Regions from separate parts of the Nonomuraea sp. NPDC048916 genome, predicted to be linked through region 4. Evidence: riboswitches for the same ligand, from Rfam matches in the RefSeq annotation. Region 4 holds a riboswitch; each other region holds the start of a gene.
The links. A riboswitch is a leader RNA that binds a small molecule or an ion and turns the genes downstream of it on or off. The one in region 4 is predicted to bind cyclic di-AMP.
Positions count from the first base shown of each region.

Region 1 (4,096 bases), on a different contig from region 4:
ACACCCCGACAGTTCGGAAGACGCCCCACAGCGTAATGAACAGAATGTAATAGAAGACCCCGAAGACGAGACCTTCAATGAGCCGGGCTACGAGTCGTTCCCACCATTCCGCGGGCTTCGCGCCCGCCCGCATCCCGGCCATAACCCCACCTCGCCCCGTCGGCGATCCGGTCGACTCCCATATTGGTACGGGTCGTACACACAAAACAGAGGCCGACCAGCGGCCGGCCTCTGTTGACGTTGACGAAGGCTACTTGATCTTCACCACGACGGTGGCGGCCACCTTGTCGGCGAAGGTCTGCTGCAGCGGCTTGTCCCACAGCTGGGACGCGCCATTCAGGCCCACGGCGATCGCGGCGAGCAAAGGCCCGGCGAACGGCAGGAAGTAGAGGAGGTAGCCGCCCCACGTCGCGCCGGCCCGCTTGAGCGCGACGTCGTTGGGAATGCCCTCCAGCGGCACCGGCCCACCGACCTGGGCGATCTTGATACCCATGACCATCTTGCCGAGCGTCTGCCCCTTGGCCTTCGTCAGGAAGAACTCGTAGGCGACATAGACCCCGGTGAGGATGATGGCCATCACGAGACCGAACACGAACGGGCCCATAAAGCCCGTCGTCTGCCCGGTCGTCCAGTCGACCCTGGCGAGGAGGAGAGCTGTCAGGATCAACGACAGCACGGTCATGATCACACCGAAGATGACACCGTCGATCAGCCTCGCCACCAGCCGCTGCCACCACTCCGCGAGCGGAGCCGGGGCGCCGGGCGGCTGCACGCCCACCGGCTGGCCGTAGCCGGGCTGGCCGTAACCGGGCTGACCGTAGCCCGGCTGGCCGTAGCCGGGCTGCCCGTAGGCCGGCTGCTGCGGCTGGCCGTACTGCTGGCCATAGCCGGGCTGCTGGCCGTAGCCCTGCTGGGGCTGCGCGTAGCCGGGCTGGCCTCCGTACTGCTGGCCGTACTCCGGCTGGGAGCCGGGCTGCTGACCGTACTGCGGCTGGCCGTAGTCGGGCTGCTGGCCGTACTGCTGGCCGGAGGGCTGCTGCTGGCCGGAGGGCTGCTGCTGGCCGTAGCCCTGCTGGCCCGAAGGCTGCTGCTGGCCGTAACCTGGCTGGCCGTAGTCGGGCTGCTGACCGTACTGCGGTTGCTGGCCATACTGCGGCTGCTGACCGTAGCCGGGCTGGGACTGACCCTGCTGACCGTAGCCAGGCTGCTGACCCTGCTGGCCGTACGGCTGGCCGGGGGGCTGCTGCTGACCGTACTGCGCCTGCTGGCCATAACCGGGCTGCTGCTGGCCGTAGCCGGGCTGCTGCCCCTGCTGCTGGCCATAGCCCTGCTGGCCGTAGTCGGGCTGCTGACCATACTGCGGCTGCTGACCGTAGCCGGGCTGGGACTGGCCCTGCTGGCCGTAACCCTGCTGGCCGTACTGCGGCTGCTGGCCGTAACCGGGCTGGGGCTGCTGGCCGTAGTCGTCGGCACGGTAGCCCACGACCGTCACATCGGGGTCGGGCTCACCATGGGGGCGACCCTGGTACTGCTGTCCGTATTCAGGAGACCCGGCATTCTCGCCGGAATCGTCCTGAGGATACGGCGGCTGTCCTGTGCTCACCGTGTCACCTCGCTTCGAGTGCGCATGTGGCACGTGTCAGGACACATGCCTGTGCTGCACAACGTATCGACATAGGTATCAACAATCACCTTTCGTCTTTGTCAAGATCCGTGTCACCCGATGTCAAGTGGAGCAGCATACGGGTGTTGCCCAGGGTGTTCGGCTTGACATGTTCGAGATCAAGGAACTCCGCCACACCCTCGTCGTACGAGGCCAGGAGTTCGGCATAGACCTCGGGGGAGACAGGCGTGCCCTGGATGGGACGGAATCCGTGCCTGCCGAAGAAGTCGACTTCGAATGTGAGGCAGAAGACCCGATGCAGGCCCAACTCCGTCGCCGTGCCGAGCAGCGCGGAGACGATTCGGTGACCGATCCCGAGGCCGCGGAATTCGGGATCCACCGCGACCGTGCGGATCTCGGCGAGGTCCTCCCAGAGCACGTGCAGCGCTCCGCAGCCGACGACCTCCCCCGACCGCTCGGCCACCCAGAACTCCTGGACGTCCTCGTACAACGTGACCGTGGCCTTCCGCAGCAGGCGGGGCCCGGCCCCGGCATAGGTGGCGACCAGGCGCCCGATGGTCCTGACATCGGTGGTGCGGGCACGGCGTACGAGGATCCCGGTGTCCTGGACCGTCACTTCGGTGGCCTGTTCCATGGCTCTCCAGAGTACAGATCGCATTACGGCTCGCCCGTAAATCTCCCGTCTTACCCCTCTCCGACATGTCACCCCCAGGAGGACAAGGCCAGCCCAAACTAGGGCAAACAGGACATAAAATCAGTCAGGGGCGGCCGGGCACGACATCACCTTGTGACCCATCGGTAGCTCAACCTCGACCGAGTTGGCAGTTCTGGTTGAGCACCAACCCAAGGTGCACTAATGTCCAGCGACGATGTCACCCACGCGACCCCCGCGTGGAGACGCGCCCAATCCCCGCACGGGGAGCCGGGGACCCGCCGGTGGCGAACGCCACCACCGGGGTGAATCCGAGCGCGACGCTCGGTAGGGCTGCTCCGGCCCGAACCCGTCAGCTAACCCGGTAGGCGTCGACGAGAGGAGTTGGTTGGTGAAGCGCACGCGCGATCGCGGAAGGAAGGCCGCGGGCGAGCACGCCCGCCCTCCGGAACACTCCGGACCCCGCCGGCTCGCCGTCCTCGGTGCGGTGATCAGTGCGCTCGTGTTCGCCGTTCCCGCGGCTCCGGCCGTCGCCGACCCCAAGCCGTCCCTCGAAGACCTGTCCAAGCAGGTCGAGGAGATGCACACGCAGATCGAGACGCTGACCGAGGAATACAACGGCCAGCGGGAGAAGCTCAAGACCGCCCAGAAGTCCGCCGAGGCCGCGAAGAAGACGCTGGCCACCAGCGAGACCGACCTGGCCACCAAGCGTGCCAGGGCCGTCCTGCTGGCCCAGAACGAGTACATGACCGGTGGCCTCGGCCGGGCCATGGCCCTGATCAACTCCGAGGACCCCGAGGGCTTCCTCGACCGCGCCGCCACCACCTTCGCCCTGGAGCATGAGCAGGGCGAGGAGGTCAACCAGGTCACCTGGGCCAGGGCGACGGCCGAACGGGCCAGAGACAGCGCCAAGGCCCGCATCGACGAGGTGCAGAAGATCGTCGCCGACGTCGACACCAAGCGTGACAAGATCGTGAAGCTGGTCGCCAAGGTCGAGAGCAACCTGTTCAGCCGCGCGCTGGGCGAGGCCGGGCGTCCCGGCACCCGCGCCGTGCGGGTCAGCCTGCCGATCGCGGGCAGCGGCAAGGCCGCCGAGGCCGCGAGGTGGGCGCTCACGCAGCAGCTCAAGCCCTACGTCTGGGGCGCCGAGGGGCCGAGCAGCTACGACTGCTCCGGCCTGGTCATGGCCGCCTACCAGCAGGTGGGCATCTCGCTGCCGCACTACACCGGCAGCCAGTGGACCGCCGGCAGGCACATCTCCAAGGAGGAGCTGCGGCCGGGCGACCTGGTGTTCTTCTACACCGACCTGCACCACGTCGGCATCTACCTCGGCGGCGGCATGATGGTCCACGCGCCCCGGACGGGTGACGTCGTGCGCATCGCGTCGATCGCCCGGCGGCCGTTCGCCGGTGCCGTGCGCATCGCCGACTGAGCGGCGGCGTCACCGGGTCGGTCGCCGGAAATCGCTAGATCAGCTGGCGCCGCGCCGCCCAGGCCACGGCCTCGATCGCCGTGGCGACCCCGATGCGGTCACAGATCCCCCGCAGCCTGCGGCGGACCGTGCGGCCGCTGATATCCAGGCGTCTGCCGACCCGATCGACCGTGACTCCCTTGGCAAGCTCCGCCAGCAACGCTAAGTCGGCATGGCTCAGCTCAACACCCTCGGTGAGCACATCCATCGGGAGCCCTCCCCCCAACAGCGATTCTCCCCGAAACACCCTGCTCGTCCCGCAGACGGTAAACGCATATCTGAAAGGCCGTCAAGCGCGACAATGCCTGCGCTTGACGACACACGTTGACATGATCCCTTATATATGAAG
Region 1 covers NZ_JBEZFS010000026.1:72,837-76,932, reverse strand. Annotated here, with positions in the region: gene AB0C16_RS26700 (RDD family protein) at 1-142, opposite strand, end outside; gene AB0C16_RS26695 (RDD family protein) at 251-1,603, opposite strand; gene AB0C16_RS26690 (amino-acid N-acetyltransferase) at 1,689-2,258, opposite strand; cyclic di-AMP (ydaO/yuaA leader) riboswitch at 2,515-2,662, shown strand; gene AB0C16_RS26685 (NlpC/P60 family protein) at 2,668-3,708, shown strand; gene AB0C16_RS26680 (LuxR C-terminal-related transcriptional regulator) at 3,743-3,955, opposite strand.
Region 1: it holds a riboswitch for cyclic di-AMP, as region 4 does, so the genes downstream of both, AB0C16_RS26685 (NlpC/P60 family protein) here and AB0C16_RS21710 (CHAP domain-containing protein) in region 4, are expected to answer to the same signal.

Region 2 (4,096 bases), on a different contig from region 4:
GGGCTGAGTCTGGGGGCCGACGACTACCTGCCCAAGCCGTTCGCCTACGCCGAACTGGTGGCCCGGATCCGGGCGGTGAGCCGACGCTCCCGGCCCGCCGCGCCACCTGTCCTGGTCCACGGCGACCTGCGGCTGGACCCGGCACAGCGGACCGCTACCCGGGCCGGGGGCCGCCTGTCGTTGAGCCCGAAGGAGTTCGCCGTTCTGGAGCACCTGCTGAGCTGCGGCAGTCGGGTGGTGTCGGCGGAGGAACTGCTCGACCGGGTCTGGGACGAGGCCGCCGATCCGTTCACCACCACGGTGAAAGCCACGATGAACCGGCTGCGTGCCAAGCTCGGCGACCCACCGGTCATCGAGACCGTCCCCCGAGCCGGCTACCGGATCTGACGTGCAGTTCGGTCGGCGCCGTCTCCGACTCCGGCTGACACTGCTGTACTGCCTGGTTTCGGTGGTCTCCAGCGCCGTTCTGCTGGTCATCATGTACGCCCTGGCCAGCAGCCTGAACCTGGGCCTGGTGCGGCCGCTGAGCGGGCCGCCCGCACGCCCGTTGCCATACCCGGGCCCGCCTGGGGCGGGCGACGGCGGGACCGCACCCCACGTCCGCGCTCTCTCCGCAGAGATGCTGGTTTTGCCCGGCGTCGCGCTGGCGATCATGGCGGTGTTCTCGCTACTGCTGGGCTGGCTGATCGCCGGCCGCATGCTGCGTCCGGTGCTGACCATGACCGAACGCCTGCACCAGATCTCCGAACGCAACGTGCACGAGCGGCTGTCCCTGCCTGGCCCTCGCAACGAGCTGACAGACCTCGCAGACACGGTGGACGGGCTGCTCGGCCGGTTGGAGACCGCTCTCGACGCGCACAAGCGGTTCGTCGCCAACGCCGCCCACGAACTGCGGACGCCGTTGACCGTCGAACGCGCGCTGCTGGAGGAGCCGCTGATCGACCCCGCGGCCAGCTTGGAATCGTTCCGGGCCAACTTCGAGCGGCTGCTGGCCATCACCGACCAGCGGGGACGGTTGCTGGAGTCGCTGCTCACCCTGTCAGGCAGCGAGGACGCCCACAGCCGGGACGAGCCGGTGGACCTCACCGGCCTGATCGAGAAGACACTCCAAGACCGGGCGCCGGACGTGAAGCGGCGCGGCCTGCGGGTGCAGAGCGCGCTCCGGCCGGTGCGGATCTCGGGTGACCAGGTGTTGCTCGCCCATCTGCTGGCCAACCTCTGCGACAACGCGATCCATTACAACGTGCCCGGCGGCACTGTCGAGATCGGCGTACGCCGCGAGGCCGGGCGGGTCGTCCTGTCCGTGGCGAACACCGGCCAGGTCATCCCGCCCGATCAGGTCGACCGGCTGTTCGAGCCGTTCCAGCGGCTGCATCGTACTGCCGACGACGGCCATCACGGTCTCGGGCTGTCGATCGTGCGCGCGATCGCGCGAGCCCACAAGGCGAATCTCACCGCCGTCGCCCGCCCCGACGGTGGCCTCGCCGTCGACATCGCGTTCCCCACGATCACACCGGGCCCGTGAAGCCGGCCACCTCGGCCGACCCGACCCTCTTTCCAGGCGGGAACCGGCCGTCGCCGGGCCACGGACCAGAGGCTGTCGCTCCCTTGCTGTTCGTCCTTTTCAGTGCATCGAGATGTGGACGTGGTCGAAGTGGTTCTCGGTGATGCTGCCCCGGTTGGACATGCCGCTCCAGCCCGACCCGTGGTTGATGCGCTGCCTCCAGATCACGTACTTGACCCCGAGCTTGGCCCTGTTCTGCACGGCCCACTCGGCGATGCGGTCGCCCAGCGCCTGGTTGCCGGCGCTCGGCATGGATCCGCCCGTGCTCATCATGAAGTCGCAGGCGCGTCCCAGCGGGTGCTCGCCGCTCGAACCCGAGCGGAAGCAGCCCACGCTGTACTGCAGCGCGAAGTTCTTCTGGATCAGCGCCCGGATCGCGCGGGTACGGGCGGTGATGTTGTCCGAGCCGGACGGTAGTTCGGGCGCCCAGGTGCCGTTGGAGCGGCGGCCGGTGCTGACCGGGATGAGGTCCCGGAGTTTCTTCTCGATGTCCTTGATGACGTCCTCGGCCTCGTCGCGCTGCTTGGCGACCTCGGTCGTGTCGGAGCTGACCTTGGCGGCGAGCGCGGCGGCGGCCTCGGCGGCCTTCTTCTTCTCGTCGCGGGCGTCGACCACGCCCTTGACAACGGCCTGCTGTTCGGCGGTCAGCTGTTCGAGCACCGCGGCGCTGCCGCCGCTGGTGGGAGGCAGCACGCTCGGCAGGGAGAGTTCGGCGTTCTGGTAGCGCAACCGGGCGATCTCGGCGACCCGCCTCTCGGCCGTCGTCAGCGCCTCTTCGGAGCTCGCCAGCCGTTCCTTGGCGGTCGCCGCGTCCCGCTGGGCCTTGGCCAGCTCGACCCGTTTGAGGTTGTAGGCCTCGATGAGCTTGTCGACCTTCTTGTTCAGGCCCTTCAGCTCGGCCCGGAGCTGGGATTCGCTTGGTTTCGGCGCTGCCGACGCGGGCGCTGAGCCGAAGGCCAGTGCCGCGGCGGCGATGAGGCCGATGGCAAGACGCGTGGGGAACGCAGCCGCCACGTGAGTGTCCTCTCCCTCTGCCGACCGGGTTAGCTGACGGGTTCGGGCAAGGGAGTTGCCTTACCACCGAAGTGGATACACCCCAGATGCGGTGGGTCCCCGGCTCCCGGGTGACGCACCCGGGATTAGGCCTGCAACGGCAGTTGTGGCCGGTGCAGAAGGGATATTAGTAGTAAAACTGAAGTCATGCGACTCCAACCGGAAACCAATTAGTGATCTACCTGTGATTTAAGCATCCGGGCGGCCTCCTCGGGCAGCACATCGTTGACAAACGCGCCCATGGCCGACTCCGACCCTGCCAGATACTTCAGCTTCCCGGGGGCCCTCCTGATGCTGAACAGCTCCAGGTGCAGGTACGCCAGCTCGCGGTCCTGTCGTACGGGTGCCTGGTGCCAGGCCGAGATGTACGGCATGGCGACGTCGAACAGCCCGTCGAGCGCCCGCAGCACCGAGGTGTAGAGCGGGGCGAAGGCGGCCCGCTCCTCCTCCGACAGCGCCGCCAGGTCGGGTGTCCGCCGGTGCGGATACACGTGCACCTCGAACGGCCAGCGGGCGGCGGCCGGCACGAAGGCGGTCCACAGCTCGTTGGAGGCGACCACCCGGGTTCCCGCGGCGCGCTCGGCCGCCAGCACGTCGGCGAACAGGTTGGCGCCCCCGTGCCCGGCCGCGTAGCGGGAGGCGGCGCCGAGCTGCAGCTTCGTCCGGGGAGTGACGTACGGGTAGGCGTAGATCTGCCCGTGCGGGTGCGTCAGGGTGATGCCGATCTCCTCGCCCCTGTTCTCGAAGCAGAACACCTGCTCCACGCCCTCCAGGGCGGACAACTCGGCCGTACGGTCCGCCCAGGCGTCCATCACGAGCTCGACCCGCGCGGGAGACAGCCGGGAGAACGACGAGGAGTGATCGGAGGTGAAACACATCACCTCGCATCGCCCCACCCCCGGACGGACCTCGGTCAGCCCCCCTGCATCCTCGTAAACACCGAAATTTCCGGAAAAGGAGGGGAAGCGGTTCTCGAACACCACCACGTCGTAGTCGTGTGCCGGGATCTCCGAGGCTCGCGTGTCGGACGACGGGCACAACGGGCATTCGTCAGCCGGAGGCAGGAACGTCCGGGTCTGCCGGTGCCCCGCCACCGCGATCCACTCCTCGGTCAGCGGGTCGTAACGCAGCTCCGACGCCACCGGCCGGGGATCGAGCGGTCGCCGGTCGATCGCGCTCCGGTCGGCGTCGTCGCGCCGGTCGAAGTAGATCAGCTCGCGCCCATCGGCCAGGTGGGTGATGGTCCGTTTCACGGCGAATCCTCTGCGATGATCAGCTCGCCGACCCGTTCGGCCAGCTCGAGACGCGCATCTCCGGGGAGGGCCACGTCGCTTATGACCACGTCGGCCTCGGTCAGCTCGGCGATCGTGCTGATCCCGACCGTGTTCCACTTCGTGTGGTCGGCGGGGACGACCAGCCGGTGCGCCGCCGCCACCAGCTCCCGGTCGGTCTCCGACTCGAGCAGGTTGGGCGTGGTGA
Region 2 covers NZ_JBEZFS010000005.1:17,425-21,520, reverse strand. Annotated here, with positions in the region: gene AB0C16_RS05920 (response regulator transcription factor) at 1-387, shown strand, start outside; gene AB0C16_RS05915 (ATP-binding protein) at 389-1,525, shown strand; gene AB0C16_RS05910 (hypothetical protein) at 1,625-2,578, opposite strand; cyclic di-AMP (ydaO/yuaA leader) riboswitch at 2,583-2,720, opposite strand; gene galT (galactose-1-phosphate uridylyltransferase) at 2,788-3,870, opposite strand; gene AB0C16_RS05900 (DeoR/GlpR family DNA-binding transcription regulator) at 3,867-4,096, opposite strand, start outside.
Region 2: it holds a riboswitch for cyclic di-AMP, as region 4 does, so the genes downstream of both, AB0C16_RS05910 (hypothetical protein) here and AB0C16_RS21710 (CHAP domain-containing protein) in region 4, are expected to answer to the same signal.

Region 3 (4,096 bases), on a different contig from region 4:
TCAGGGTGCTGCTCGACGCGCTGCAGGACGCCTCGGCCGGGCTGCGCAGGGAGCTGGCCCTGCCCACCACGATCAGCAGGCCCGCCGACTCGGTCGCGGGCGTCGCGGGCGAGCGTCCCGGTGTGCGCGGGGTTCCCGCCCGTGCGCTGTCCGACGACGACCCGCAACTGCTCGACCAGTTGCTCGGGCTGCCGCAGGTGCATGTGATCATCGACGGCTACAACGTGACCAAGTCCGGCTACGGCACGCTCACGCTGGCCGACCAGCGCAACCGCCTCATGACCGGCCTCGGCGGGCTGGTCGCGCAGACCCGGGTCGAGGTGACCGTGGTCTTCGACGGCGCCGAGCTCAACGCGCCGGTCCAGGTGGTGGCGCCGCGCGGGGTGCGGGTGCTGTTCAGCGCGCCCGGCGAGATCGCCGACGACCTGATCCGCCAGCTCGTCCGCGCCGAGCCGCCCGGACGGGCCATCGCCGTGGTCTCCTCCGACCGCGAGGTGGCCGAGTCCGTCCGCCGGATGGGAGCCAGACCGGTTCCGGCGAACGTGCTGCTGCGCCGGCTCGGCCGCGCGTAGATTACGAATCTGACGTTTAGGTGAGTTCACACCCACCACTTCTGTACTATTTCGCCCCAGGGTGAGTCCTTGGAGGCGACGCTGTGAGGTTAGGCCGGGTGCCGGTGGCCGCGGGTTTCGCGATCGGGCTGCTGTTGTCTCCCACGAGTGGAGCGCTCGCCGATCCCCGGCCCACGATCGCGCAGGCGAAGGCCAAGCTCGAGAAGCTCAACGACAAGGCCGACAAGGTCGTCGACCGCTACAACACCGCGACCGAGAAGCACAAGCACGCCAAGGCGCGCTACACCGAGCTCGACACCGGTTACAAGCGCAAGCTCGCCACGGTCGCCGAGCTGCGCTCGCAGGTGATCTCGATGGCCGTCGACACCTACAAGCTGGGCGGTGACGTCACCTCCTGGCCCGCCATGGTCGGCGCCGACAACCCCACCTACCTGCTGGGCGGCATGGCCCTGGCCGGGCAGCTGTCGCAGGAGCGGGCGCAGAAGCTCGCGGCCTTCGACAGGGAGAACCGCGGCCTCAAGGCCGAGCGCGACAAGGCCGAGGGCGCCCTGGCCGCGGCCGACAAGGAACGCGACGTGGTCCAGAAGGAACGCGCCGAGGTGCTCAGGCTCATCGCCCAGCAGCGCAAGCTGCTCGACAGGCTGGGCGCCTACAAGGCAGGCGACCCCAACAGCACCGGCATCAAGTACACCGGCCCCGCCTCGGGCAACGCGGCCGCCGTGCTCAGGTTCGCCTACGCGCAGGTCGGCAAGCCGTACGTGTTCGGCGGCACCGGCCCGCGCGGCTACGACTGCTCGGGGCTGACCCAGGCCTCCTGGCGCGCGGGCGGCGTCACGCTGCCGCGCACCACCTGGCAGCAGTGGTCGTGGGGCGCCAGCCGGAAGGTCTCCCTGGACGACCTGCAGCCCGGCGACCTGATCTTCAGCGAGGGCCTGGGACACGTCAGCATCTACGCGGGCAACGGGCAGATCGTCCACGCCCCGCAGACGGGCGACGTGGTGAAGGTCTCCACCCTCTCCGGCTACGGCCGCCGCCTCGTGGGCGCCGTACGGCCCTGAGAGCCGCTCAGCGCGCGAGCAGGGCGACGGAGCGGCCGGCACTTCCCGCCACCGGCGGGACAGGGCGTGATCGACGACGTAAGGCGCGAGCCGTACCTGTCCCGCTATCTCGGCGGCCTCGGCGGCAGCCTGACGTCCGACATCGGGGAGATCGCCGGAGAGCTGTGGCGGATCGACCGGGAGCGGATCGCGGCCGGGACGCTCCAGCCGACGGGGTTCAAGGTGGCAGCGGGACAGAAGTGACAATTGGGACCTGACACGCGAGGGCTTCGTCAAGTGTGAGAAGGGTCACATTCTCATAACGGAACCCCCCGGTTAACAGGGGCTCGTCACCTTACTGACCCCTTTGTCGGATCTTTACACGTTGACTCCGTCTTTGCTTGTTCGTGACAAACCGGCGTAGGTTCTGGCGTCGCGGCGAGCACGCCATGTTCGCCGCCCACCGACATCGGTCCTCCGATGTGGACGAGATAAAAGATCCGCCGGTCACCGCTCGCCTCGGACTCGTGGCCGGTGACCTGCCGAATCCGTGCAGCCAGGAGGCACGGAACCGGGGACCCATCGATCCCTCCCGTGGGATCAGGGGTGAATCGGCGCGCATCGCGCCGTAGGGCGACTTCCAGGCCCGAATCCGTCAGCTAACCCGGTAGGCGTTCGTGGAAGATTCAAGGAGAAATCCTGTCTACCTCGCAAAACCCCCGTCTGTCCCGCCTTGCCCTGAGTGGTGTGGCACTCACGATGACCGTGACGGCCGGAGGTCTGGCGCACCCCGCCCAGGCCCAGGCGGCGACGACGAGCGGCTCGGCCCCATCTTCCGCGACGACCACGGTGACGTCTCCGACGACGTCCACCGTGACATCCACCATGACGTCCCCGGTGACGTCCACCGTGACCTCCACGGTGCGGACGGCCGCCGGGTCGGCGGCCGTCAAGTCGGTGAAGGGAAAGGCCACCGCGAAGAGATCGAAGGTCGCACGGCAACTGGCGAAGGCCCGCGCGGCCGTCGCCGTGGCCAAGGACCAGCTCGGTGACCCCTACCGGTACGGTGCCACCGGACCGGGTTCGTTCGACTGCTCCGGCCTCGTCCAGTACGCCTGGAGGAAGGCCGGGGTGAAGATCCCGCGCGTGACGAACAGCCAGTACGCACGCATCAGCAAGAAGGTCTCCTGGAAGAACCTCCGGCCGGGAGACCTGATGTTCTTTCGCGGGCTCGGCCACGTGGGCATGTTCGTCGGCAACGGCAAGATGATCCATTCGCCGAGGACCGGCCTCACGGTTCGCATCGAGAAGGTCAGCGGGTGGCGCAAGTCGTCGTTCGTGGGCGCGGTACGTCCCGGGGTGTGACCTCGTCACGAGAGCCCCGTCCCCTCCGGGACGGGGCTCTCGCGTGCCCGGGCCGACTACCATCGGTCAACGTGTCCGCGCAGGTGAGCCGTCGAGCCGTGCTGGCGGCCCTGCTGCTCCTCGCGCTGCCGTCCGCGGCCGGGCCGCTCGGCCCCACGTCCGCCGTGCCGTCCGCCGCCTCCGCCGGTCTCCCGGTGACCCCGTCCGGACCCGTCACACCCTCCCCGGGTCGCTCGCATCCCGGGATGATCATGTCCTCGTCCGAGGGCCTGCCGCCCGAGGCGCGGGGGATCTGGCCCGGCGCGCGCGTCTCGCGCGGCGTGCGCGCGGTCGTCGCCGGGCATCCCGGCGCCGACCGCGAGCTGCTCGGTGACCTGGCCCGCCGGGCCGACCTGGCCGGCGAGCGGGTCGCGGCGGTGCTCGGGCAGCCGGTGCGTCCTGTCGTGCTGGTGCCCGGCTCGGCGGGGGAGGCGGCGCGGCTGGCCGGGGTCGCCGGGGTGGACGGGCTGGCGGCCGTGGCGGACGCGGGCCGGGTGATCGTGGTGCCGGAGAACTTCGCCCGGCTCACCCCGACCGGCCGCGACGTCGTCCTGGCGCACGAGCTCACCCACGTCGCCGCGGGCACCGAGGGGCTGCCCGCCTGGCTGTACGAGGGATTCGCCGACTACGTCGGCTACCGCGACGCGGGGCTGGCCGTGCCGGTGGCCGCCGCGGAGCTGGCCGCCGAGGTGCGGGCCGGGCGGCCGCCCCGCGAACTTCCCGGGCCGGCGGCGTTCGCGCCCACGGACGACACCGAGCGCCTGGCCCGCTCTTACCAGGAGGCGTGGCTGGCGTGTCGCTTCCTGGCCGAGCGGTCCGGCGAAGGGACTCTGGTGAGGCTCTACCGTGATGCCCAGAGGGCAGGAGTCGACCGGGCGCTGGCCTCGGCGGGGCTCTCGGTCGGCACGTTGACGGCACAGTGGCGCGCGTACGTGCGCCGGCAACTGGCGTAAGGGGACGCGCGCATGGACGATCGGCAGGACGCCAAGGACGCCAGGGACGCCAAGGACGCCAGGGACGCCAAGGACACCAGGGACCACACCAAGGACACCAGGGACACCAGGGACACTAGGGACACCAAGG
Region 3 covers NZ_JBEZFS010000023.1:87,530-91,625, reverse strand. Annotated here, with positions in the region: gene AB0C16_RS24645 (NYN domain-containing protein) at 1-572, shown strand, start outside; gene AB0C16_RS24640 (C40 family peptidase) at 656-1,630, shown strand; gene AB0C16_RS24635 (hypothetical protein) at 1,697-1,873, shown strand; cyclic di-AMP (ydaO/yuaA leader) riboswitch at 2,140-2,298, shown strand; gene AB0C16_RS24630 (C40 family peptidase) at 2,357-2,974, shown strand; gene AB0C16_RS24625 (hypothetical protein) at 3,046-3,966, shown strand; gene AB0C16_RS24620 (M48 family metallopeptidase) at 3,979-4,096, shown strand, end outside.
Region 3: it holds a riboswitch for cyclic di-AMP, as region 4 does, so the genes downstream of both, AB0C16_RS24630 (C40 family peptidase) here and AB0C16_RS21710 (CHAP domain-containing protein) in region 4, are expected to answer to the same signal.

Region 4 (4,096 bases):
CGCGGGGCCGACACCGACGGGTCCAGGTAGACCGGGTAGCGGGTCCCGGGGGCGGCGAGCATGTCCTTGTCGGGGGTGAGGGTCATCGTGTCGCCGGCCAGCTCCAGCCCCATCGCCTCGTGCCGGGAGCCCGGGCTCGGGCCCTCGCCGGGCCTGGTGGCCGGGGCCATGCGCCGGCCCTCGGGAGTCGCGGGCGAGTCCCACATCAGCGGGACCGGGGCGACGAACACCTCCGCGCCGGCCCGGTCGACCGCCTCGACCCCGCCGCCCCGGCTGCGCCGCACGGACAATCCTTCGGACCGCAGCGAGAACCGCAGCCGATCCAGCCGCCCGCTCAGGGCCGCCTGCCTCGACTTCACCACGAGCACGTGCGAGAAGCCGTCCACGTCGGCCGTGACCTGGAGATCCACGCCCGGCATCACCTCGGCGTAGGTGGCCGTGGGACCGTCGAGAGTGGGAGCCGGCAGCCCGCCCGGCCATGACACGGCCAGCGACTTGGCGCCCCGGGAGACCGTGGCCATCGGAGCCTCGCCGCCGCCGGAGAACCGCAGCCGCGCCGCCGTCGCCGCCGGGGCCACCGAACCGTCCGGCAGCGGCCTCAGTGTCGTGTCCACGTCTGCCCAGCGGCCGTCCTGGCGTACGCGGATCGGGCGGGCGTTCTGCTCCAGTACGAAGACGCCCCCGGGGGTGGCGTAGACCGTGCGCGTCTCGGTCCGCAGGGAGCCGACCTCGACGCGCTCCCCGGTCCGCCGCGCCGCCGACAGGGCTCCCTGCTCCGTGGCGGCGCCGGAAGCCTGGCGCGCCACCCGTCCCGTTTCCGAGGCGGCGATCGCCGGGGGCGTGACCGCTGTGCCGGAAAAGAAGAAAGCAGCCGCTCCGGCGGCTGCCGCGACACGTCGTGTGGTGTGACGGAGACCTGACCTCGCGCGCTCGTCCTTCATCGTCACTGCCGTCACTGCCGTCACTGCTCCGATAACGTGACGGGCGGGTGTCCGCGTGGGTTCACTCGACTCTCCTCCGGCTGGTCCGGGCAGTCCTGTGGATGGCGTCGAACGAGGGGCCGGCCCCGCTCGCCCGCGTCGCCGGGGAGTGAGGCGGGGAGTGAGGCAGGGAAGGGTCCGTCACGGCCACTGGCCGATCTTGGCTGCAATATACGCCGGCGTCGCCACCCTGTCGTCAACCCACCGCGGTAGATCGGCTCAACCTTCCGTCGTCCCCCTCGAAGCCGGCCACGCCGGACACGTCCCCGGTCCATGCGGCCTGGCGGGATCGCACGGCGGTGACCAGACCGCGCAGGCCTAGGGCGAAGGGGATCAGACCGAGCAGGCCGGCCCACTGATCGGGCACGATGCTCAACCCCAGCGCGGCGACCGCGGACACCGCCACCAGAGCGCCGATCCCGGCGTACTGGCCGGCCCAGATCCGCCACGGCCTCGGCACCCCGTGCGCGCGGGAGGACAGGGACAACACCGTGAGCACGATGAGGTCGTCGACGTTGGTCCCGGCGAAGACGCCGGCCGCGGTGGCCAGGGTGACCGCGATCGTGTCCATCACCGCGAGAACCTACCGGGCGGCCGGCCCAGCCGGGTGCGCGGCTTCGCCGCCGCCGTTCCGGAACGGTGACCGGGGCGCGGATCCCGTCTGGACGGAGATCGCCGAAGGCGCGGGGCGTCGCCCCGCGCCTTCGGTCAGGCCGTCTCCGGTCAGGCCTTGTACTCGGGGTAGCCGTAGCCGGTGACGTGCGCCTTCGGCCGGACTCGCTCCTCGACCTTGCCGTTGCCGGTGTTGCCTTCGATCGCGGTGATCGTGCCGTCGCCGTTGTCCTTCTTGACCAGGCCGACGTGGTCGACGCCGCTGGTGCTCTTGCCGCCGTTCCAGTCGTAGAAGACCACGGCGCCGGGCTTGGCGACGTCGCCCCAGCGCTTGTTGGCCTTGAACCAGTCGGCGTAGGTGACGGTGTAGGCGTCCCAGCCGATCGAGGCTCGGGCGCCGGCCTTCTCGCCGACCCAGGAGACGAACATGGCGCACCACGGGGCGTTGGCGTACAGCTTCGGGCTGCCGCCGCCGTCGCGGGCCAGGGTCTCCATCGCCCGCGGCGAGGACATGTACCAGCTGTGGTACGGCGTCCCGCCACCCGCGGCGTTCTCCTTCACACCGATCTGGGACTCGGCGACCTGCAGCACGCTCTGCATGCTGACCTGGCCGGTGTTGCCCGCGGAGGCCGGGGCGGCCGGGGCGGCGACGGCGAGGGGCTGCGAGGGGTTGGTCTGCGCCTGGGGTCCGGTCGCCATGGCCGGCGAACCGGCGAAGGCCACGCCGGCCGCGACGGTCAGCCCGACGGCGAACCGGGCGGCGTTCGCCGGCAGATGGGCGTGCTGAAGGATGTTCTTGGCCATACTTGAATTGCTCCTTGCTTCCATGCCGCCTACCGGGTTAGCTGTCGGGTTCGGGCGTGGAAGTGCCCTACGGACCGCCCTTTGGGAGAGCGGCCGATTCACCCCAGAAAAGAAGTGGGTCCCCGGTTTCGCGATGTCGCGGATTCGGCGGCCGCGCCGCTCCTGCAGCTAGATGTTCATGCAGGCCGGACGCGGTCTCGGCAATTGAACGGCCACGCGGGCATCTCCTTCAGCCCCTGTCGCGCGCCGCGAATACCATCGAAGGTAAGTGAATCGCATAGACGAATGCAAGCGAGGTTAGGGTCTCCCTAACGGAATCCCCTGGCGCGTAAGGGTTCGGCGTTTCAATTCTTTACCTTTCTCTCCTCATGCGGGGTCCTCGGAATGGCAAAGTGACGGCGTCCGGCGCCGGGGTCCCCCGCGCCGTTCGCGAGGCGTTCCGGGCTACTACGATCTTCCGCATACCTACGAAAGGGGCCCCATGCCGATCTCCCCCGGCCCTTTCACCGGCCGTACCATCACCGGGCTCGCACGCGACCTGCGTGGGCGGCGCACCACGTCGGCCGAGCTGGTCGAGCGGGCGCTCGACGCCATCGCCGGGCTCGATCCGTCGCTCAACGCGTTCGTGAGCGTCGACGCCGACGGCGCGCGGGCCGCCGCGCGGCGGGCGGACGGCGAGCTGGCCGAGGGCGCCGACCGGGGCCCGCTGCACGGCGTGCCGGTGGGCGTGAAGGATCTCATCATGGTCGCCGGCCTGCCCGTGACCATGGGGTCACGGCACTTCGCCGGCCAGGTCGCCGACGCCGACGCCGAGTGCGTGACGCGGCTCCGCCGGGCCGGCGCCGTCATCGTCGGCAAGACCACGACCCACGAGTTCGCCTACGGTCCCACCGGCGACCGCTCGGCCAACGGCTCCTCGCGCAACCCCTGGGATCCGGCGCGCATGTCGGGCGGCTCCAGCGGCGGCAGCGCGGCGGCCGTGGCGGCGGGCATGGTCCCGCTCGCGCTCGGCACCGACACCGGCGGCTCCGTTCGCATTCCCGCCGCGCTGTGCGGGGTCGCCGGATTCAAGCCCGCGTACGCCGCCATACCGGCGGACGGCGTCTTCCCCTTGTCGGAGACCCTCGACCACGTCGGCGTCCTCGCGGCCGACGGGCACGACTGCCTGCACGCCTACCGCTGCCTCGCCCTGGCCGACGTGCCCGAGGACACCGGGCCCGCGCGCGTGGCCTGGCTGGATCCCGCCGGCCTGTTCGCCTGCGACCCGCGGGTGGTGAGCGCCACGCGCGCGGCGGCCGGGCCCCTGGAGGAGCTCCGGCTGCCCGCGGGGATCGCCGGGGAGCTGCTGGAGACCTACACCGCCATCCAGAGCAGCGAGACGGCAGCGGTGCACGCCGGCCGGCTGGCCGAGGCCCCCGAGCTGTTCGACCCCGAGGTGCTCGAACGCCTGCGCGTCGCGACCGAGATGCCCGGCTGGAGATACGTCCGGGCCATGGGCGCCCGATCCCGGCTGGCCGAGGTCGTCGCCGGCGCGTTGTTCGGCCGTCACGACGTGCTCGCGCTGCCGACCGTGCCGCTGACCGCCCCGCTGCTCGACCAGCGCGAGACCGAGCTCGACGGCCGGCCCGTCGCCGTGCGGGCCGCCCTGCTCGCGCTGACCAGCCCGTGGAACGTGCTCGGCCTGCCCGCGCTGACCGTGC
Region 4 covers NZ_JBEZFS010000019.1:27,238-31,333, reverse strand. Annotated here, with positions in the region: gene AB0C16_RS21720 (LamG-like jellyroll fold domain-containing protein) at 1-806, opposite strand, end outside; gene AB0C16_RS21715 (cadmium resistance transporter) at 1,177-1,551, opposite strand; gene AB0C16_RS21710 (CHAP domain-containing protein) at 1,704-2,396, opposite strand; cyclic di-AMP (ydaO/yuaA leader) riboswitch at 2,408-2,556, opposite strand; gene AB0C16_RS21705 (amidase) at 2,878-4,096, shown strand, end outside.